DNA from 3 places in the Rhizobium sp. 9140 genome. Region 3 is predicted to be linked to each of the others. Evidence: riboswitches for the same ligand, from Rfam matches in the RefSeq annotation. Region 3 holds a riboswitch; each other region holds the start of a gene.
What was found. Region 3 has a riboswitch for thiamine pyrophosphate ahead of GA0004734_RS15380 (ABC transporter permease). Riboswitches for the same ligand answer to the same signal wherever they lie in the genome.
Positions count from the first base shown of each region.

Region 1 (7,148 bases), on a different contig from region 3:
TTAGACGAAAGTGTTTTCAGCCTGGCACGGGGAGGCGGACCATACGCTCATCTGACGGAGGCATTCTCTGGACGATAGGCAATCCCCTCCCCCGAATACGCGAAGACCCGCAGCCTTTTTCCGCTGCGGGTTCATGCCGTTATTCCTCAGAACGCTTCCCAACTTTCCTGCACGCCGGCATTGCCGGGAGCGGGTGACATTTCTGGCGGTTGAGGCGGGAGGGCGTCGGGTCGCGCGGTGAGGTTGCCGCTGAACCGGGCTTGCGGCCATGAGGGTGGCCGTGTGGCGGCGCGTGCTGCCGATCGGGGAGCGGGCTCAACGTGGTGAAGCGCTGCCTACCCGATATTTAGGGTGAGGCAAGTCTGTCGCGGCCTGTCGTTCGTCTGGGGATAGTCGGCGCTGCAATAGAGACATGCTGCGGCCTCCTTCCCTCTGAGTGCCGAAGCCGGATGTCAGCGATCGATGTTCAAGGACGATCGCGCTGCCGCGCAGCCTCCCGTCGTTCGGCGTGAACGACCAGCCGGCCAAGCGCCATCAGCGCGATGCCGATGGGAACGGCAGGGGTGGCGGTGAGGGCCTGCAGGACGGCGAGGAGGAAATAGGGGTGGATGTCGGTGATCAGCGCCAGCGGCACGAGACCCGCAGCAAAGATCAGAAAACCTGCAAGGATGGTCGCCTGGCCGGGAGACCGCAGGCAGCCAAACAGGAGGATGAGCAGGAAGACGGCGGTGACAAGGGTTCCCACGATAGCCTTTCGCAAGGTTAGGACCGTTTCGGCATTGAACTCTCGCAGCGTGCAAAAGGCAAGGCTGCAAGAGTTTTGACACGGGGTCGGGAACGGAGATGACAGATCGCGTGGGGGATCCTCATTCACCCCCCTTAGAGGCAGACGCGGTCGCTTTCGTTCATTGGAAGGCCATCGACCGGCACCGTTTCACGCCTCACCTTCCCTCCCCGCGCCTTCTCCCACGGGCATATAGAGATCGCCGCCATTCCTGTACTTCGCAGCCATGGCCTCCAGCCCTTCCTTCTGGGCTTCCGCACGGATGTCGTGGGAGATGCGCATGGAACAGAATTTCGGGCCACACATCGAGCAGAAATGGGCGACCTTGTGGGCGTCCTTCGGCAGGGTCTCATCGTGGAAGGCGCGCGCGGTGTCGGGATCGAGTGAGAGGTTGAACTGGTCTTCCCAGCGGAACTCGAAGCGCGCACGTGACAGCGCATCGTCGCGCAGACGGGCCGCCGGATGGCCCTTGGCAAGGTCTGCGGCGTGGGCGGCGATCTTGTAGGTGATGACGCCGGTCTTTACGTCGTTGCGGTCGGGCAGGCCCAGATGCTCCTTGGGCGTGACGTAGCAGAGCATGGCCGTGCCGAACCAACCGATCATCGCCGCGCCGATACCGGAGGTGATATGGTCGTAGCCGGGCGCGATATCGGTCGTCAGCGGCCCGAGTGTGTAGAACGGCGCCTCGCCGCAGACGGCGAGTTGCTTGTCCATATTGGCTTTGATCTTATGCATCGGCACATGGCCGGGGCCTTCGATCATCACCTGGCAATCGCGGCCCCAAGCGATCTTGGTCAGTTCGCCCAGCGCCTCCAACTCGGCAAACTGCGCCGCGTCGTTGGCGTCGGCGATGGAGCCCGGGCGCAGGCCGTCGCCGAGCGAGAAGGAGACGTCATAAGCGCGGGCGATCTCGCAGATCTCCTCGAAATGCTCGTAGAGAAAGTTCTCCCGGTGGTGATGCAGGCACCACTTCGCCATGATGGAGCCGCCGCGCGAGACGATGCCGGTCACCCGGTTCACGGTCAGCGGGATATAGGAGAGCCGCACGCCGGCATGGATGGTGAAATAGTCCACCCCCTGCTCCGCCTGTTCGATCAACGTGTCGCGATAGATCTCCCATGTGAGAGCCTCGGCAATGCCGTTCACCTTTTCCAGCGCCTGATAGAGCGGAACGGTGCCGATCGGCACCGGCGCGTTGCGGATGATCCAGTCGCGGATATTGTGAATGTTGCGACCGGTCGAGAGGTCCATCACCGTATCCGCGCCCCAACGGATGGCCCAGACCATTTTGTCCACCTCTTCCGCCATGGACGAGGTGACGGCGGAATTGCCGATATTCGCATTGATCTTCACGAGAAAGTTCCGGCCGATGATCATCGGCTCAAGCTCGGGGTGGTTGATATTGGCGGGAATGATCGCTCGGCCCTCCGCCACCTCGCGGCGGACGAATTCCGGTGTGACGAAATCCGGCACCTCGGCGCCAAAGCTCTCCCCGTCCCGCGCGAGGGCTTGGCGCTGCCTCTGCCGCCCGAGGTTCTCGCGGATGGCCACGAATTCCATTTCCGCGGTGATGATGCCCGCGCGGGCATAGGCGAGTTGCGTCACGGCGCGGGATCCCGCAGCCTTCAGCGGCGCGGCGCGGACGGGAAATTCCGGCGTCAGGCGGTTGCCCGCAACGAAGCCATTGTCGGCCGCGATCACCGCCCTCCCCTCATAGGCCGTGGTGTCGGCACGCGCGCTGAGCCAAGCGTCCCGGATGCGCGGCAGGCCGCGATCGATGGAGACGATATGGGCCGGATCAGTATAGGAGCCGGAGGAATCATAGACGGTGACCGGGTGTTCGCCGGCCGTCGGGTGGAGCGCGATCTCGCGCATCGGAACGCGGATGCTGGGGTGAAGCAGCCCGGGCTTGAACACCTTGGTCGAGGCCGGCAGTGGGCCGGTGGTGACGCTCGGCACAAATTGTGAAGTGGCAACAGTCATGGCAAGGCTCTCCGAGGTTGGAGACCCAGTCCCAGTGTTGGAATGATGAGAAGACGCATGCCGGCTATCTGGCGGAGATCCACCCAAGAGCCTGCAAGCATCGCACCGTCCCTCCGCCAGTATGAACTGGATCAGGTTCAACGGGTCACTGCGCGCAATAGCAGTATCTCAGCCCCTTGCCGGGACCCCCCTGGTGAATATGCGGAAGGTTGCATGGAGCCATGGCCGCGGTCAAGCCGGCTTTTAGCCGCGCCTTTTGCAGCGCGGAGGATAGACGGAGACCGTCCTATCATGCCTGTGAATCGACCACCCCGGATCGATTGACAAGTCTCGTTGGACGCCGTCTCCCGAGAGCGAGACTCTGCGCGTATGAAAACTCCGTCCTATCGGTTGCATCTGGAACGCTGCGGCCCGTCGCGCGGCATGGCGCGGTTCTACGCGCCCTCGCTGGAGCCCTCGCTCTTCTGCGAAATCGTGCTCGTTTGTCGCTGCTGCCGGATTGGATCTGCGGGGCGGTCTCGTACCGAGGTCTTCGCGGACGACCGGGCGGCGATGATGGCGCTTCACTGGCAAAAGAGGGCGCGGGGTTATGCGGTGGGGCAGTGCGGGTTGCGGCGCGCGGCCGCGCGAGTTGACAGCTGTCAACTTCGGCCAATACGCGACTCACCCCCATTCAAAAGTTGACAGCTGTCAACTCGCTCTGCCGACGCGGCAGAGCGGGGATAAAAGGTCGGAATCGCTCTTCCGTTTCAATGTCGCCCGCCTTCGTTTCTCCCCGCCATTGGCCGTCCGCTTATTCTGAGCGCGCCGCCACGACGAATAGTCGCGAGGAGGCACTGTGGACAGGAAGAATGATTCAGATTTCACATTTCAAATATAGCTTGACGCGACTCAGCAATCGACCTCAACCTCTAACGGTCAGAGGCAGATATATGCGCCCCCGGCGTAACACGCTGCCACCTCTGTATATGTGATAGCGCGACGTATACACTGACGCCAGAGAATCGCCGCCGCGCGGGCGGGAACATGGCAGACATCGAACATCCCCCGGACGCAGCCCGTCCGCAAGCCGCCGGCACGCTGGCCAGACAGTGAGGAAAGAAACGACATGGCCCCAACGGCCCACACGACACGCACCGGCCCGAAAAACGCGGCGCCGACACCATCGGCGGATCTGACGATCGCGGCGGATGCAAGCGCGCTGTCGGAACAGCTGAAGGCGATGCGCGAGCGGCTGTTTCCGCCGACCGCGACGAAGACGCTGCGGGCGTTCTCCTCCGGCGAGGCGGCCAAGCTGATCGGCGTGTCCGACGGCTATCTGCGCCAGCTGTCGCTGGCGGGGGAGGGGCCGCAGCCGGAAACCGGCGCCGGCGGACGCCGCTTCTATTCGCTGGCCGATATCAACGCGCTGCGGCTCTACCTTTCGGAACAGGCGCTGGCCAAGGGCCATGCCGCCAAAGCGCGCGGCTACCTACCGCGGCGGGATGCCGAGGCCGGCGAGCGGATGCAGGTCATCTCCGTCACCAATTTCAAGGGCGGCTCCGGCAAGACGACATCCGCCGTGCATCTGGCACAATATCTGGCGCTGACCGGCCACCGGGTGCTCGCCATCGATCTCGATCCGCAGGCATCGCTGTCGGCGCTTTTCGGCTATCAGCCGGAGCTGGACCTGACCGGCAACGACACGCTCTATGGCGCCATCCGCTACGATGCCGAGCAGCGGCCCTTGTCCGACGTCATCCGCCAGACGTATTTTCCCGGCCTCGATCTCGTGCCCGGCAATATCGAGCTGCAGGAATTCGAGCATGTGACGCCGCAGGCGCTGGCAGACCGGCAGTCCGGAAAGGAGGGGGCGACCGGTGGCCCCCTGTTCTTCGCCCGTATCCAGGCGGTGCTGGACACGGTGGAGGCCGATTACGACGTGGTCGTGATCGATTGCCCGCCGCAGCTTGGCTATCTCACGCTGTCGGCGCTCTGCGCCTCGACCTCCGTCATCGTCACCGTGCATCCGCAGATGCTGGACATCGCCTCGATGAACCAGTTCCTGTTTATGACGGCCGATCTGCTGTCCGTCGTGCGGGATGCCGGGGGCACGCTGAATTTCGATTTCCTGCGCTACCTCGTCACCCGCTTCGAGCCGAATGACGGGCCGCAGGCGCAGATCGTCGGCTTCATGCGCTCGCTCTTCGGCGAGCGCGTACTGACGGCGCCCATGGTGAAATCGACCGCCGTGTCGGATGCGGGGCTGACCAAGCAGACGCTCTACGAGGTCGGCCGAGAGAATTTTACCCGCGCGACCTACGACCGCGCGGTGGAATCGATGAATGCCGTCAACAGCGAGATCGAAACGCTGGTGCATGCGGTGTGGAACCGTTGACGGGGTCGAGGACGGGAATGGGCGAGCGGCCGCAGGGCTCTTCGCTGTTGCAGACGAGTTGAGCGAGCGGCTTTCGGGCCGGGAACGCGGAAAGGATCGGATGATGGCGGGGAACCGCAAGAGCGAACTGAAGGCGCTGTTTGGGGGCGGGCTGAGCCCGGCCGACGTCGTACGTGCGGCTGAAACGCAAAAGCTTGATACGAGCGAAGATCCGGCGCCCGAACGGAAATCGGCCGAAGGGTCGATGCATGCCAGCCCGGGTCCTACCAACCCGGGAACGCCGGGGGATGGTGTGCCGCCCGCACCCCACACGCGCAGCGCATCCGGCGCGGTCAAGGTCATGGGCCTCTCGCTGAACGCGATCACCCGCGAAGCGGAAGAAGCGCGCGCGCTGCGGCAAGCCCTGTCGGAAGGCGAGCACGTCGTCGGCATCGACCCCGCACGGATCGAGGCCTCCTTCGTCGAAGATCGACTCGTGATTGACGGACCGACGGACGAGGATTTCGAGGCACTGGTGGAAAGCGTGCGCGAGGCGGGCCAGCAGGTGCCAGTGCTTCTGCGCCCGCACCCGGAGAAGCAGGGCGTCTACCAGACGGCCTATGGCCACCGCCGCATCCGCGCTGCCGCCCGCCTCGGCCGTCCGGTCAAGGCAATCATTCGCGCGCTGACCGACGACGAACTGGTTCTGGCACAGGGCAAGGAAAATGCCGAGCGCCGCAACCTCTCCTTCATCGAGCGCGCACTCTTTGCCCGCAACCTCACGGAACGCGGTTTCGACCGCAAGACGATCGGCGATGCGCTGGCCGTGCAGAAAAGCGAGCTTTCGCGGCTGATGCAGGTGGCCGAGGGCGTGCCGGACCGGTTCATCCGACATATCGGCCCGGCGCCGAAGGTCGGGCGGGAGCGCTGGATGAAGCTTGGCGAGATCCTGTCGAAGGAAGCCCGGCAGGAGCAGGCCATCGACGTCGTCCATTCCGCAAAGTTCAAGGCGGCCGATAGCGACAGGCGTTTCCAGATCCTGTTTTCCCATCTCGACGCGTTGGGCAAGCCGATGAAGACGAAGCGCAGGGCAGGGGACACTGACAGCGGAGACGTGAGATCGCTGACGGATGCCCGTGGCCGGGTCTTTGCTCGACTGAAGGTGGAGAACGGCGCAACGCGGATCGAATTTGCCGAGGGCACGCCGCCGGCCTTCATCGATGCCGCAGCAGCTCTTCTGGCCGAGGCGCATGAAACCTTCGAGCGCGAGGCGGGCGGCGAAAGCTGAACCCAACGCGCAACGACCTTGCCGCCTCGAACACCGGGGCGGCCTCAAACGACATGAACCAGAAAAGGACGACCAAGAGAGCAAGAAAAAAGGCCCCCAAAACGTCACCGTCATGGAAGCCCTCTTCAATCTAAGCAGTTCGAGAGAATCACTTCCAGCCATCAAAGTCAAGAGTCAGCGGCAGAAATGCTGAATGGCGAAGCCATGACCGAACGTTTTCGGTTGCCTGGTGAAGCCTTCTGATATCGAGGACATCTGTGCCTGAATGCCTGAAAACAAGGGTGTCAGCGAAGGAAGACGTGTGCCGTGCCGGGGGAGGCTTGCCTCCCAACGGAGATGGAGAAATGGAGAAATTTGCAACGACGCCTTTCGGCGGCGCACGGTTGACTGCGCGCAATTTCGCGCTTCGGGCCGACTTGGAGAAGCGACAGGCGCGTTTGAGGAACGGCGAGGGCGGCAATGCGACCGGCCAGGCCGAGAAATACCAGATCATCCGTGCGCTCAGCGAAGCCCGCACCGTCTGGAACCTCTCCGACAGGGCAATCGCCGTGCTCGAGGCGCTGGCGAGCTTTCATCAGGACCGTCATCTCGACGGCCGCGCACCGATCATCGTCTTCCCCTCCAATGCCGAATTGTCGCTTCGTGCACGCGGCATGTCACCCGCAACGCTCAGGCGACATCTTGCAAGCCTCGTGGAGGCCGGGCTGATCCTGCGGCGCGATAGCGCCAACGGCAAG
Region 1 is NZ_FJUR01000002.1:805,116-812,263, forward strand. Features, by position in the region: gene GA0004734_RS21095 (hypothetical protein) at 467-745, opposite strand; gene thiC (phosphomethylpyrimidine synthase ThiC) at 935-2,767, opposite strand; TPP riboswitch at 2,858-2,969, opposite strand; gene GA0004734_RS21105 (WGR domain-containing protein) at 3,137-3,451, shown strand; gene repA (plasmid partitioning protein RepA) at 3,876-5,144, shown strand; gene repB (plasmid partitioning protein RepB) at 5,245-6,411, shown strand; gene repC (plasmid replication protein RepC) at 6,756-7,148, shown strand, end outside.
Region 1: another riboswitch for thiamine pyrophosphate. It lies ahead of thiC (phosphomethylpyrimidine synthase ThiC); the one in region 3 lies ahead of GA0004734_RS15380 (ABC transporter permease).

Region 2 (7,148 bases), 2.8 Mb from region 3:
CTTCCAGTTCCTCGCGCAGCATTTCCAGCTCCAGCCATTCGCCTTCCATTGTCTCGATCGAAGCGCGCAGCTTCTCAAGCTCGGCGGCGAGCGCTGCGAAGCGGGCCGGGTTCTTGGTGAAGAGCTTCGGGTCGGCCATCTCGGCCTCGCGCTTGGCGATCTCGCCTTGCGCCTTCTCCATCTCCTTCGGCAGGTTCTCCAGTGCGAACTTCTGCTTGAAGGAGAGCTTTCCCTTGGCCGGTTTGCCGATGCCGGCACCGGAGGACGAAGCGGCACCGGTCTGGCGGGCCTTCTCAGCCTTTTCGGCACGCTTGCGCTCGTCCGCCACGCCCTTGCGCTGCACCATCATGTCGGAATAGCCGCCGGCATATTCGATCCAGCGGCCATCCGGCGCTTCCGGGTCGGCCGGCGCGATGGTGGAGGTCACCGTGCGGTCGAGGAAGTCGCGATCATGGCTGACGAGGATGACGGTGCCGGCAAAGCCCGCGACGATCTCCTGCAACAGGTCGAGCGTCTCGATGTCGAGGTCGTTGGTCGGTTCGTCGAGGATCAGGAGGTTCGTCGGGCGCGACAGGATGCGCGCCAGCATGAGCCGGGCTCGCTCGCCACCGGAAAGGTTCTTGATCGGCGTGCGCGCCTGCTCCGGCTGGAACAGAAACTCCTTCATGTAGCCGGTCACATGCCGCTGCTCGCCATTGACGAGCAGCGTCTCGCCGCGACCGTCGGTCAGGTAGTTGGCCAGCGTATCCTCGAGGTTCAGATCCTCGCGCTTCTGGTCGAGCGTGGCGATCTCGAGATTGGTGCCGAGCTTCACCTTGCCGTCGTCGGGCTTCAGCTGGCCGGTCAGCATCTTCAGAAGCGTGGTCTTGCCGGCCCCGTTCGGGCCGACGAGACCGATGCAGTCGCCCCGGTGCACCCGGATGGAGAAGGGCGCAACGATGATGCGTTCGCCATAGGCCTTGGTGATCTTCTCCGCCTCGATCACCAGCTTGCCGGACTCCTGCGCATCGGAGACGCTCGCCTGCACGGAACCCTGCGGTCCCTTGTGGCCGCGGTAGTTGGAGCGCAGATCCTGCAACGCGCCGAGGCGGCGCATGTTGCGCTTGCGCCGGGCGGTCACGCCATAGCGCAGCCAGTGCTCTTCCCGCTCGATCTGCTTGCCGAGCTTGTGCTGCTCCAGTTCCTCCTGCTCCAGCACCTGGTCGCGCCAGGCTTCGAACTGGCCAAACCCGCGGTCGAGCCGGCGCGAGGTGCCGCGATCGAGCCAGACGGTCGCGGTCGAGACCTTCTCCAGAAAGCGACGGTCGTGCGAAATGAGGATGAGGGCGCTGCGCGTCTTCTGCAGCTCGCCTTCCAGCCACTCGATGGTCGGCAGGTCGAGATGGTTGGTCGGCTCGTCGAGCATGAGAATGTCGGGCTCGGGCGCCAGCACCCGGGCGAGTGCCGCGCGGCGCGCCTCGCCGCCGGAGAGATCGTTCGGGTTCTCCTCGCCGCTTAAGCCCAGGTGCGAGAGAAGATAGGTTACCCGATAGGGATCGTCGCCCGGCCCGAGGCCCGCTTCGGCATAGGCCTGCACGGTGGTATAGGCCCCGAAATCGGGCGCCTGTTCGAGATAGCGCACGGTGGACGAGGGATGCCGAAACACCTCTCCCGACTGCGGTTCGATCAGCCCGGCGGCGATCTTGAGCAGCGTCGATTTGCCGGAGCCGTTGCGGCCGACGAGGCAGATCCGGTCGCCCGGCTCCACCTGCAGCGCCGCGCCGTTGAGCAGCGGCGTGCCGCCGAAGGTGAGAACGATATCGTCGAGTTTCAGAATGGGCGGCGCCATGGTCAGGCTCCTGTCATGTCGAGGGGGCGGGCGAGCAGCATCGCGCGGCCCGTGCCGAGCGTCAGCCGCACGGGTCCTTCCGCCACGTTGGAAAGGGTGCGCGACGACCCGAAGGGCACCGCGAAACGGGCGAGCGAATAGCGCGCGCCCGCAATGGAGAGATCGCTCAGTGTATCGAGACCAAGCACGGAGAAGAGGCAGCCTTTCGGCAAATCCATCTCGGTGATGCCGGGCAGCAGCGGCACCGCTTCCTCCTCGCCCGAGGTCAGGAGCACGTCGAGCCCCGTCTCGGCAAGGTGGAGGCCGTGCAACAGGTGCTGGAAGGCATGGTCGCTGCGCTCGCCGCCAAGCGCGCCGGCAAGGATGAGCCGCGTTGCACCACGCTCCAGTGCCGCCGCCACGGCGATCTCGCCGTCCGTCTCGTTCTTGGCCGGCGGATAGGGCTCGCGTGGTACGTCCGGCCAGGCGGCGATCAGCGCTGCCGGCGTCGAGTCGAAATCGCCGACCCAGAGCTCCGGTGTCAACCCGATGGCGTCCGCGTGCCGCATGCCGCCATCGGCGGCGATCACGCGCGTGCCGGCAAGTTGCGCGGCCAGCCGGTCGGTCATCGTCAGCGGCCCGCCGAGCAGGATGGTGAATGCGGTTGCGGTCATCGCGCTGCCATAGCGCGAAGCAGCCCCGGAGGCAAAGGTCAAACGGCGCGAAAGTCCCGAACGGCATGGCGCTTTCACATCCGCGCATCCTGCAACCTTGGATCTTGCCAAGGGGCGGCACGGCGTCTAGATCTTTGCATGCTCTAACGGGGTGCCTTTCCAGCGCGACGATCCTTCGTCGCGGGAAGACGGGCTGAGAGGCTGAAAGCCAACCCGCGGAACCTGATACGGTTAACACCGGCGGAGGGATTAGACGGCTCGCAAGCGCTACTCCCCTTGAAACCCGAATTCTGAAGGAGGCGCGCATGCGCAGCACATGGCTTTTTACCACCACGGTCCCTCTGCTTCTCGCGGTGGGCATGTTTACGGGGGCGCAAGCGGCCGAGACGAAGACGCTGACCGTCTATACCTATGAGAGCTTCACCAGCGAATGGGGTCCAGGCCCGAAGATCGCCGAAAGCTTCGAAAAGACCTGCGATTGCAAGCTGACCTATGTCAGCGTCGCCGATGGCGTGGAGCTGCTCACACGGCTGAAGCTCGAAGGCCCCGCATCCAAGGCGGACGTCGTCGTCGGCCTCGATACCAACCTCGTCGCTGAGGCCAAGGCCACCGGCTTCTTTGCCGCGCACGGCCTCGACACCTCGGCCCTAGAGGTTCCCGGCGGCTTTTCGGACGATAGCTTCGTGCCTTATGATTACGGCCATTTCGCCTTCGTCTACGACACGCAGACGCTGAAGACACCGCCGAAGAGCCTGAAGGAACTGGTCGAGGGCGACGCAAGGGACAAGATCGTCATCGAGGACCCGCGCACCTCCACACCCGGCCTCGGCCTGCTTCTGTGGGTAAAATCCGTCTATGGCGAAAAATCGGGCGAAGCCTGGGCAAAGCTGAAGGACCGCATCCTCACCGTCACCCCCGGCTGGTCGGAAGCCTACGGCCTCTTCACCAAGGGCGAAGCGCCCATGGTTCTGTCCTACACGACGTCGCCCGCCTACCACATGGTTGCCGAAAACAGCGATCGCTATCAGGCGGCCGATTTCGCCGAGGGTCACTACATCCAGATCGAGGTGGCCGGCATGACGAAGGCCGCGCGCGATCCTGACCTCGCCAAGGCCTTCCTCGCCTTCCTCGACGGTCCGGAAGCGCAGGCTATCCTGCCCACGACCAACTGGATGATGCCGGTGGCAACCCCCAGCGAACCGCTGCCGGAGGCTTTCGGAAAGCTGGTCCAGCCGAAGACCACCTTTCTGATGAGCCCCGAGGAGGTCGCCAAGAACCGCAAGGCCTGGATCGACGAATGGCTGGCCGTCATGAGCCGGAACTGACCCCTGCATGCCGGCCGCTCGTGATCGCCGTCTGACACACGCGCTCGGCGTGGCGGGCATCACCGGTATCACGCTGTTCGTCGGCGCCGCCATCCTCGCTCTGGCGCTGGCCGCGACCGGTGAGGCGGCGGGCACGAGGGATACCAGCGGTGTCTTCGACGCCCCTGTCTTCGACGCCTATGTCTGGCGCGTCGCCCGTTCCACGATCATCCAGGCCGGTCTTTCCACGCTCCTGTCAGTCGCCTTCGCCATTCCCGTGGCCTTGGCGCTTGCCCGGCGCCGAAGCTTTATCGGCCGGATCTGGATCATCCGGCTGATGGCGCTGCCGCTCGGCCTGCCGGCGCTGGTCGCAGCCCTCGGCATCGTCGGCATCTGGGGACGGCAAGGCGTCGTCAACGATCTGTTCGCGATGCTCGATTTTGGCCGGCCCGTCGCGATCTATGGGCTCGCCGGCATTCTCGTCGCGCATGTCTTCTTCAACATGCCGCTCGCCGTCAGACTGCTGCTGTCGGGGCTCGAGCGCATTCCCGGCGAATACTGGCTCCTCTCTGCCAATCTCGGAATATCCAGCTTTTCGCTCTTCCGCTTCATCGAGTGGCCGGTTATCCGCGGCCTGCTGTCGGGCATCGCCGGCCTTATCTTCATGCTGTGCGCCACCAGTTTCACGCTGGTGCTGACGCTCGGCGGGGGACCGGCGGCGAGCACGCTGGAGGTCGCGATCTATCAGGCCCTGCGGTTCGACTTCGATCCCCCGCGCGCCATCGCGCTCTCGGCGCTGCAGATCATGGTGACGGCCGTGCTCCTCTTCGTCCTTCGCTGGCTGACCCCGCCCGCAACCGAGGGCTTTACGACCGGCCGGCCGGTGCGCCGCTTCGATGGCCGGTCGCGCACCGCCATCCTCGCCGATATCCTTGTCATCGCGCTCGCAGCCCTCTTCGTCGCAGCGCCGCTCGTCTCCGTCCTTGTCTCGGGCCTTGCCTCCGACCTCGCTAAACTCGCATCGGACGCCCAAGTCTACCGGGCGCTAGCGACCAGCCTCGGCATCGCCGCGGCATCGGCTGTTCTTTCGGTCGCCCTCGCCACCGTCATGCTTACGACGCGCCAGATCCTGCTCTCGCCACGCCGGCCGGGCCGTTTCGCGCATATCTTCTCCGGCAGCGTCGCCGCCGGCACATCGCTGGTCCTCCTCGTGCCGCCGGTCGTCATCGGGGCGGGATGGTTTCTGCTGTTGCGCCCGTTCGGCGATGTCGCCCGCTTCGCGCCGGTCGTCATCACCCTCATCAACACGCTGATGGCGCTGCCCTTCGTCACCCGCGTGCTGGCACCTGCCATCGCAACGCACGCCGCCCGCACCGGACGCCTGACGACGAGCCTCGGCATTTCCGGCTGGTCCCGCATCGTGCTTGTGGATTGGCCGGGCCTGCGCCGCCCGTTATCGATGGCCCTGTCCTTCGCCAGCGCCCTGTCTCTGGGCGATCTCGGCGCGGTCGCATTGTTCGGATCACAGGATATGGTGACCCTGCCCTACCTGCTCTACAGCCGCATGGGCAGCTACCGCACCACGGACGCTGCCGGCCTCGCCCTCCTCCTCGGCATCGTCTGCATCGCCCTCACCATCCTCGGAACCGCACGCGAGAGCCCGAGGAAACGCGCATCATGACCACGACACTCCCGACGATCGCCGTCCGTCTCGAAAACGTCGCGGTCCGCTTCCCCGGCCATTCCGCCCCGCGTACGCTTCTCTTCGATACCACGATCGAGAGCGGCAGGATCACCGCGATCACCGGCGCCTCCGGCTCCGGCAAATCCACCCTGCTCAATCTCGTCGCCGGCTTCGAGACGCCGGACGCAGGCCGCGTCAGCATTCTGGGCGAGGACGTGACACCGATCCCGCCAGCGCTCCGTCCGGTCTCGGTCATCTTCCAGGAACACAATCTCTTCGCCCATCTCGACGTCGCAACCAATGTCGGCCTCGGCATCAGCCCCGCCCTGAAGCTTGACGGGGAGGATCGCGAGCGGATCGAGCGGGCGCTGCGGGATGTGGGGCTTGCAGGCTTCGCACGCCGCCTGCCGCCGACGCTGTCGGGCGGCGAACGGCAGCGGGTAGCACTCGCCCGCGCGCTCGTGCGCCAACGCCCGATCCTGCTGCTCGACGAGCCCTTTGCCGCGCTCGACCCCGGACTGCGTCAGGAAATGGGGGATCTGCTGGCGGTATTGCAGGAGAAGGAAGCCAGCACGATCCTCCTCGTCACGCACCATCCCGACGATGTGCGCCGCCTCGCCGATCGCGTGCTGTTCCTTGGCGACGGCAAGGTCGCCCTCCACGAAGAGTCCGACGCGTTCCTTCGTCGGACCGAACCAGCAGCTGTCGCCCGCTTCCTCGGAGCACGCTCACCCGCCCCGTGAACCGCCTTGATACCGCATGCCACAATTTGACCGTCCGCCTGTGGCACCCGCGGTGGGGCGAAGCGGCAGCCGCGCATCGACGCGGCACAGGAACGGGACAACAGAGAGCGACAGCTTTTTTCCGCAAACCGCCAGGCTTTGCGGAATTATACAGTAGGCATGGGCGGCACGAATAGGCTAGATCGGGCTCTGGGAAACGGGGCGATTGCACGTCTCCCAGGATGTAGGGCGGCTCTGCCGGAACTGCCGTAAGAGCGTTCGGCACGCCGCCGGACGCGAACATGGGCTGAGGCATGACGGTGAACGAGCGGAACGAGCGGAACGGCGGGCATCTGTCGGCCCGTGGCATTGCAAGCACCCTGCGCGCGTCCGTCGCCGGCCTCGCTCTGCTGGCGCTCGCCGGTTGCCAGAGCGCCATCGAGCAGAGCTATGAGCCGAGCGTCTCTCCCTCCGCCACCCCGCAGATCGTCGATGAAGTCCAGAAGAACGATCCTCGCGCGCAGATGGGCGCCCGCGAACATCCGCGAATCGTTGCGAGCTATGGCGGCGAATACAAGGACGAGAAGACGGAGCGGCTGGTCGCCCGCATCACCGGCGCGCTGACGGCTGTATCCGAGAACCCCAACCAGTCCTATCGCATTACGCTGCTGAACTCGCCCGCCATCAACGCGTTCGCTTTGCCCGGCGGCTATCTCTACGTCACGCGCGGCCTGCTGGCGCTCGCCGACGACGCCTCCGAGGTTGCCGCCGTGCTTTCGCACGAAATGGCGCACGTCACCGCCAATCACGGCATCCAGCGCCAGCAGCGCGAGGAAGCCGAAGTCATCGCCAGCCGCGTCGTCTCCGAAGTTCTTTCGAGCGACCTCGCCGGCAAGCAGGCGCTTGCCCGCGGCAAGCTGCGGCTCGCCGCCTTCTCGCGCAATCAGGAGCTTCAGG
Region 2 is NZ_FJUR01000001.1:463,250-470,397, forward strand. Features, by position in the region: gene GA0004734_RS02140 (ABC-F family ATP-binding cassette domain-containing protein) at 1-1,828, opposite strand, end outside; gene GA0004734_RS02145 (thiamine diphosphokinase) at 1,831-2,481, opposite strand; TPP riboswitch at 2,619-2,747, shown strand; gene thiB (thiamine ABC transporter substrate binding subunit) at 2,841-3,806, shown strand; gene thiP (thiamine/thiamine pyrophosphate ABC transporter permease ThiP) at 3,814-5,466, shown strand; gene thiQ (thiamine ABC transporter ATP-binding protein) at 5,463-6,212, shown strand; gene GA0004734_RS02165 (M48 family metalloprotease) at 6,506-7,148, shown strand, end outside.
Region 2: another riboswitch for thiamine pyrophosphate. It lies ahead of thiB (thiamine ABC transporter substrate binding subunit); the one in region 3 lies ahead of GA0004734_RS15380 (ABC transporter permease).

Region 3 (7,148 bases):
AAGGCGCATTTCTTCGTGCTCGACCTTCCGCACAGCGACGGCTGCTACGTGCGGGCCTATCCGGCGGCAGTGGCCGAGGCCTGGGTCGATGGCCATGTCCATGCGTTCGCTTTCTTCGGCGCCGTGCCGCAATCGATCGTCTACGACAACGACCGTTGCCTGGTGGCGAAGATTTTGCCTGACGGCACCCGCAAGCGCGCGACGTTGTTCAGCGGCTTCCTGTCCCACTACCTTATCCGGGATCGCTATGGCCGTCCCGGCAAGGGCAACGACAAGGGGAACGTCGAGGGTCTCGTCGGCTATGCCCGGCGCAACTTCATGGTACCGATCCCGCAGTTTGCGACATGGGAGGCGTTCAACACCTTTCTGGAGGAGCAGTGCCGGAAGCGCCAGCGCGACAGGCTGCGCGGCGAGAGCGAGACGATCGGCGAGCGCTTGCGGCGCGATCTGGCTGCCATGCGCGCCTTGCCAGCCTCGCCATTTGATGCCTGCGACCAGGCAAGTGCCAAGGTGACGGCGCAGTCGCTGGTGCGCTACAAGACCAACGACTATTCCGTCCCGGTCGCCTATGGCCATCAGGATGTGTGGGTGCGCGGCTATGTCAACGAAGTGGTCATTGGTGGCCGTGGCGAGATCATCGCCCGCCATCCTCGGTGCTGGGAACGGGAAGACGTCGTCTTCGATCCTGTCCATTACCTGCCGCTGATCGAGCAGAAGATCAATTCGCTGGATCAGGCAGCGCCCCTCCAGGGCTGGGACTTGCCGCAAGAGTTCGCTACGCTGCGCCGGTTGATGGAAGGCCGCATGGCCAAACACGGCCGGCGTGAGTACGTGCAGGTCCTCCGCCTGCTGGAGAGCTTCGAACTCGCCGATCTGCATGCGGCGGTGAAGCAGGCGATCCAGCTTGGCGCCATTGGCTTTGACGCCGTCAAGCATCTGATCCTGTGCCGGGTGGAACGCCGGCCGCCCAGACTGGACCTGTCCATCTACCCGTATTTGCCGAGGGCGACGGTCGAGACGACATCGGCGAAGGCGTATATGCGTCTCCTGTCGTCGGATGCGGGAGAAGTCGCATGAACACCCAAGCACCCGAGATCCTTCTCACCCATTATCTCAAAACCCTGAAGCTGCCGAGTTTCCAGCGCGAGTACCAGAAGCTGGCCCGGCTGTGCGCCACCGAAGGCGTCGATCATGTCGGATACCTCACCCGGCTTGCCGAGCGGGAGATGATCGAACGGGACCGTCGCAAGGTCGAGCGTCGCATCAAGGCGGCCAGGTTCCCGGTCGTCAAAAGCCTCGACAGTTTCGACTTCGCCGCCATCCCAAAGCTGAACAGGATGCAGGTGCTGGAACTGGCGCGCTGCGAATGGATCGAGCGCAGGGAGAACGTTATCGCTCTCGGCCCCAGCGGCACGGGCAAGACCCATGTGGCGCTCGGCCTCGGCCTGGCCGCCTGCCAGAAGGGCCTGTCCGTTGGGTTCACGACAGCGGCCGCACTGGTCAGCGAGATGATGGAGGCGCGCGACGAGCGGCGTCTCATCCGGTTCCAGAAGCAGATGGCCGCCTACCAGCTGTTGATCATCGATGAACTGGGCTTCGTGCCGCTGTCAAAGACCGGCGCGGAATTGCTGTTCGAGCTGATCTCGCAACGATACGAGCGAGGCGCGACCCTGATCACCAGCAACCTTCCTTTTGACGAATGGACGGAAACCTTGGGGTCCGAGCGCCTGACCGGCGCTTTGCTCGACCGCATCACCCATCACGTCAGCATCCTCGAGATGAACGGCGACAGCTATCGTCTCGCCCAAAGCCGCGCCCGAAAGGCCGGCTGACGCCCTTCGAAAATCGCAACGCGCGCATGAGACCCCCGCTCGGGCCTAAGCCCTCCCGGCGGTCTCATGCGCGCGCCACAAGTGGCCGACTTTTGCGCCGCCGCGTGGCAGGATTTTACTCCGCCGTTGACACGCGTGCGCAAGGGTGTTGACAAAAACACCTGCATTTTCATAGGTTGGCGACATTCCGACGGGTGTCCTTTCGAGGGCTGAGATGGCGAGAGCCGAACCGTTATGAACCTGATCCGGGTCATACCGGCGTAGGAACGGAAACAGGTGTCCGCCCACGGCCCTTTCTCTCTTCTCCGCTCGCCTGGATCTCCGTCGCCACGTATGGAGATCGCACATGCCGTATGCTGTTCGTCCGCTTTCCCCGCCGCGCATGCGCTGCTGCTAGCCATGCGCGCCTTTCATGCGGCGCTCGGGCTCGGCGCGCTGGTTCTGTTGTGGCAAGCCGGAACGGCCGTGTTTTCGCCGCCGGCCTATCTGCTGCCGTCGCCGCTCGCGGTCGCTAGGGTGTTCCGGGATCAGTCGGCGTTTCTGCTGGCCCAGAGCCTCGTCACGCTGTCGGAAATCCTCATCGGCCTCGTGGCCGGTGCTGTGCTCGGGGCGGGAACGGCGTTCGTGCTGGCGGCGAGCCCGCGCATCGGGCCGTTCGTCTGGCCGACGATCCTCATCCTTCAGGTGCTGCCGGTCTTCGTGCTGGCCCCTGTTCTCGTCGTCTGGCTCGGTTTCGGCATGGCCTCCAAGGTCGCGATGACCGTGCTCATCATCTTCTTTCCCGTCGCCTCCGCCTTTGCCGACGGGCTGAACCGCACGGAGCGGGACATCGTGGACGCCGTGTCCCTGACGCAGGCCTCGCACTGGCAGGCGCTGGTGTCCGTGCGTGCGCCGCTGGCGCTTCCGAGCCTCGTTTCCGGCCTGCGTGTTGCCGCACCTCTGGCGCCGCTCGGCGCCGTGGTCGGCGAATGGGTCGGCGCGTCGGCCGGCCTCGGCTTCGTCATGGTGCAGGCCAATGCCCGCATGCAGACCGCGACCGTATTCGCCGCCATGGTCGTGCTCGCCGTCATGACGCTGCTCCTGCGCCTGCTGGTCGATCTGCTCACCGCCCGTCTTGCGCCCTGGGCGCGCGAGGGCGGCCGCTCGCATTCCGAACGTCGAACCCTTCAAACCGTCTCATCCTGGAGATCTCAATGATCCGTCTTCTCATCGCGACGATGCTTGGCCTGTCCAGCCTTTTCGCCACCATCTCCGCGCAGGCCGCCGACAAGCTGACCGTGCTGCTCGAATGGTTCGTCAACCCGGACCATGCGCCCATGGTGATCGCGCAGGAAAAGGGCCTCTTCGCCAAAGCGGGGCTCGACGTCACGCTCGTGCCGCCGGCGGATCCTTCCGTCGTGCCACGGCTCGTGGCGGCAAAACAGGCGGATATCGGCATCCACTATCAGCCCAATCTCTACCGCGACCATGAAGCGGGCCTGCCGCTCGTGCGCTTCGGCACGCTGGTGGAGACGCCGCTGAACACGGTGACGGTGCTGGCCGACGGGCCGATTAAGAGCCTGAAGGACCTGAAGGGCCGGAAGGTCGGTTATTCCGTCTCGGGCTTCGAGGATGTGCTGCTGGAGCGCATGCTGGCGTCCGAAGGCCTTTCGAAGGGCGATGTCGAACTCGTCAATGTCAACTTTTCACTGTCGCCGTCGCTGATCTCGGGCGCGGTCGATGCGACCATCGGCGGTTATCGCAATTTCGAGCTGACGCAGATGAAGCTCGAAGGACATCCCGGCCGGGCCTTCTTTCTGGAGGAGCATGGCATTCCCGTCTATGACGAACTGGTCTTCGTCACCCATCGCGACCTCGCGAACGACGATCGTCTGCCGCGCTTCCTCTCGGCCGTCGAGGAGGCCTCGATCTTTCTCACCAATCATCCTGACGAGGCCTGGGCGCTGTTTGCCAAGGCCTATCCGAACCTTGACGACGAGCTGAACCGCACCGCCTTCTTCGACACGCTGCCGCGCTTCGCCAAGCGCCCCTTTGCGCTCGATACCGGCCGCTACGCCCGGTTCGGTGCCTTCATGCAGGAGGAGGGGCTGATCGCGAAGGCGCCTGATGTCGCCGATATCGCCGTTGAGCTGAAATGAGCGACATCACACCGCAAACCGTCGCAGGCATGCTGGCGCGGGTGCGGCAGGCGCGGCCGCGCGTCCATTGCCTCATGAACAGCGTGGTGCAGAAGTTCACCGCCGACGGCATCACGGTCATCGGCGGAATGCCCTCTATGACCGGGTCGCTGGAGGAGGTGGAAAGCTTCGTCGGCCGCGCCGATGCGCTGACCGTCAATCTCGGCACGCTGGATGCGGAGCGCCGCGCGGCGATCCGGCTCGGTGTCGCGGTCGCGCGGGCTCAGGGTAAGCCGTGGATCGTCGATCCCGTGCACTGCGACTATTCGCCGTCGAGGCTGGCCTTTGCGCGTGAGTTGATCGCGCTGCAACCGACCGTCGTGCGCGGCAACCGCGCCGAAATGGCCCTGATCGGCGACATGCCCGGCATCCTGCGGATCGTCACCGGCCCGGTCGATCTGCTGCAAATGGGTTCGGCCTCCGTCGAGATCGGCAACGGGCATCCCTTCATGGCGCAGGTGACCGGCACCGGCTGCCTCTCGGGCGGCGTCATCGCCGCGTTTCTGGCCGTCGCGCCGGATGCGCTTGCGGCGGCTTCGGCAGCCCTGACGGTGACCGGGGTCGCCGCGGAACGGGCGGCGCCCCATGCGCGCGGTCCCGGCACGTTCGCGGCCGCCTTTCTCGATGCGCTGGCAGCCATCGATGACACCGACATTCTTTCCCTCGCAAGGATTCGACATGACCATCACGAACATTCGCAAGGTCGATGACCGCCTGAACGCAATCGTCGATGCATCGCTGGCGGAGATCGCGCCGCTGCCCGAACTGGCGCTGCTGGCCGCTCGCAATGGCGCAACGCTGATCCAGTACCGCGACAAGACGGCCTCCACGCGCGTCATGGTCGAGCGTGCGAGCGCAATCCGGGCGGCTCTTGCCGGCACGGGTGCCGCCTTCGTCGTCAACGACCGGGTTGACGTGGCGCTGGCGGCGGGCGCCGACGGCGTCCATCTCGGTGCCGACGACATGAATGCGGAGACGGCGCGGCGGTTGCTCGGCGATGCCGCAATCATCGGCCTGACCGTGAAAACGGCAGCGGATGCTGCGCGCGCGGGCCGGGCGCCGGTGGACTACGCCTGCATCGGCGGCGTGTTCGAAACGCTGTCCAAGGTCAATCCCGATCCGCCGGTCGGTCTTGAAGGCTTGCGCGCGCTGCGCGAGGCGATCCGCGTCCTTCGGCCGGAGATGCCCGTCAGCGCCATCGCCGGCATCGACCTGTCGCGCGTGCCGGCGGTGATCGCGGCGGGCGCGGATGGCGTGGCGGTGATCTCGGCTATCTTCCGGGCCGACGAGATCGCCGGGGCGACCCGCGCGTTCCGCACGGCCGTGGATGCCGCGCTGGAGGATCTGACATGACCGTGATCGCGCTTACCATTGCCGGCTCCGACAGCGGCGGCGGTGCCGGCATCCAGGCCGACATCAAGACGTTTTCCGCGCTGGAAACCTTCGCCACCAGCGTCGTCACCGCCGTGACGGCGCAGAACACGACGGGCGTGACGGCGGTCGAGGATATCTCGTGCCGCCTGATCGCCGCGCAGATGGCGGCGGTGTTTTCCGACATGGATGTCCGGGCGCTGAAGATCGGCATGGTGTCGCGCGCCGAGACCATCGAGACCATCGCCTCGGGCCTCCTGGCTTTTGCGGGACCTGTCGTGCTCGACCCGGTCATGGTCGCGACCTCGGGCGACCGGTTGCTCAGGGAGGAGGCGATCGAGGCGCTGCGGACCGTGCTCGTGCCGCGCGCTTCGGTGGTGACGCCGAACCTGCCGGAAGCAGCCCTTCTGACGGGGCTGCCGATCGCGCAGGACCGTGCCGGTGTGACGAAACAGGCGGAGGCGATCCTGAAAGCCGGCGCGGCGAGCGTGCTCATCAAGGGCGGGCACGGCGATGGGCCGGAGAGCATCGACCTGCTGTTCGACGGCGAGAGCGTGCGAACCTTCGCCGCACCGCGCATCGCCACGCGCAACGATCACGGCACGGGCTGCACGCTCGCCGCCGCCATCACCGCCCATCTCGCGCGGGGTTACGCGCTGGTCGAGGCCGTCAGCCTGTCGAAGACCTATCTTCATCAGGCGCTGGAAGCGGGGCGCGGTGTGGCGATCGGCAAGGGGCGGGGGCCTGTGCACCATTTCTACAGGTGGTGGAGGGCGTGACGGGCGCGGCGCGCCGAAGAGGTCTTGAGACCGGCTCCGGCCATATCGGCGCGCGTCGGCCGTTCGGGGCGCCGGCCCGCATTGCCGGTGCCGTGCTGCGCGGGCTCGACCGCATTCTCGGCACGCTGGCCGGGCTGGTTCTGGCGATCATGCTGGCGGTGGTGCTTGCCGGCGTCGTGCTGCGCTACGGGTTCGCAACCGGGCTGACGGGCGCGGAGGACCTCGGGATCTGGCTGCATATCGGGCTGATCGCGCTCGGTGCGCCCTTGGCATTGAGCGGCCCGCTCGCCATGCGGCTCGACATTCTGGTGTCGCGGCTGCCGCCCCTGCCGCGGCGGCTTGCCTTTATCGGCGCGGACGGCGTCTCGGTGCTTGCCGGGCTCGTGCTCGTCTTCGGCGGCGGAGCGGTCATGGAGATGGTCGGCGGCACATCGCCGACGCTCGGCGTGCCGGAAGCCCTGCGCTTCGGCCTGCCGATGCTGGGCGGCGCGGCCCTGCTGGTAACGCTGGTCCTCACCCGCATCGCCGAGGGGGACATGGTGCGTGGGGTTGCCGGGCCGATGCTTGGCGTGGCGGCGCATCTTCTCGCGAGCCATGTCGTCATCGAGACCTCCTGGCCGCCGAGCCTCTTTCTGGCGCTCGTCGCAGGGTTCGGGCTTCTCCTGTCGGCGCCGCTGGCGCATGCGTTTCTGGCGGCGGCCGCTTTCGCGATCACATTCGGCAGCAGCCTGCCGGAACCGGCGATCCTCTCGACGACCGTTGCCGGCCTGTCCAAGTTCCTGCTGCTCGCCGTGCCGTTTTTCCTGCTGACGGGGGCGCTGCTGACGGTGTCGGGTGCCGCCGACCGGCTGGTGCGGTTTGCGGCAAGCCTCGTCGGACACCGCCGCGCGGGTCTCGCGCAGACCGTGCTTCTGACCGGCGTGCTGTTTTCCGGCGCCTCCGGTTCGTCGGTCGCGAACGCCGCCTTCGGGGCGGCGACGTTCCAGCCG
Region 3 is NZ_FJUR01000001.1:3,275,645-3,282,792, reverse strand. Features, by position in the region: gene istA (IS21 family transposase) at 1-1,077, shown strand, start outside; gene istB (IS21-like element helper ATPase IstB) at 1,074-1,832, shown strand; TPP riboswitch at 2,013-2,116, shown strand; gene GA0004734_RS15380 (ABC transporter permease) at 2,232-3,029, shown strand; gene GA0004734_RS15375 (ABC transporter substrate-binding protein) at 3,026-3,970, shown strand; gene GA0004734_RS15370 (hydroxyethylthiazole kinase) at 3,967-4,719, shown strand; gene thiE (thiamine phosphate synthase) at 4,703-5,362, shown strand; gene thiD (bifunctional hydroxymethylpyrimidine kinase/phosphomethylpyrimidine kinase) at 5,359-6,159, shown strand; gene GA0004734_RS15355 (TRAP transporter large permease) at 6,204-7,148, shown strand, end outside.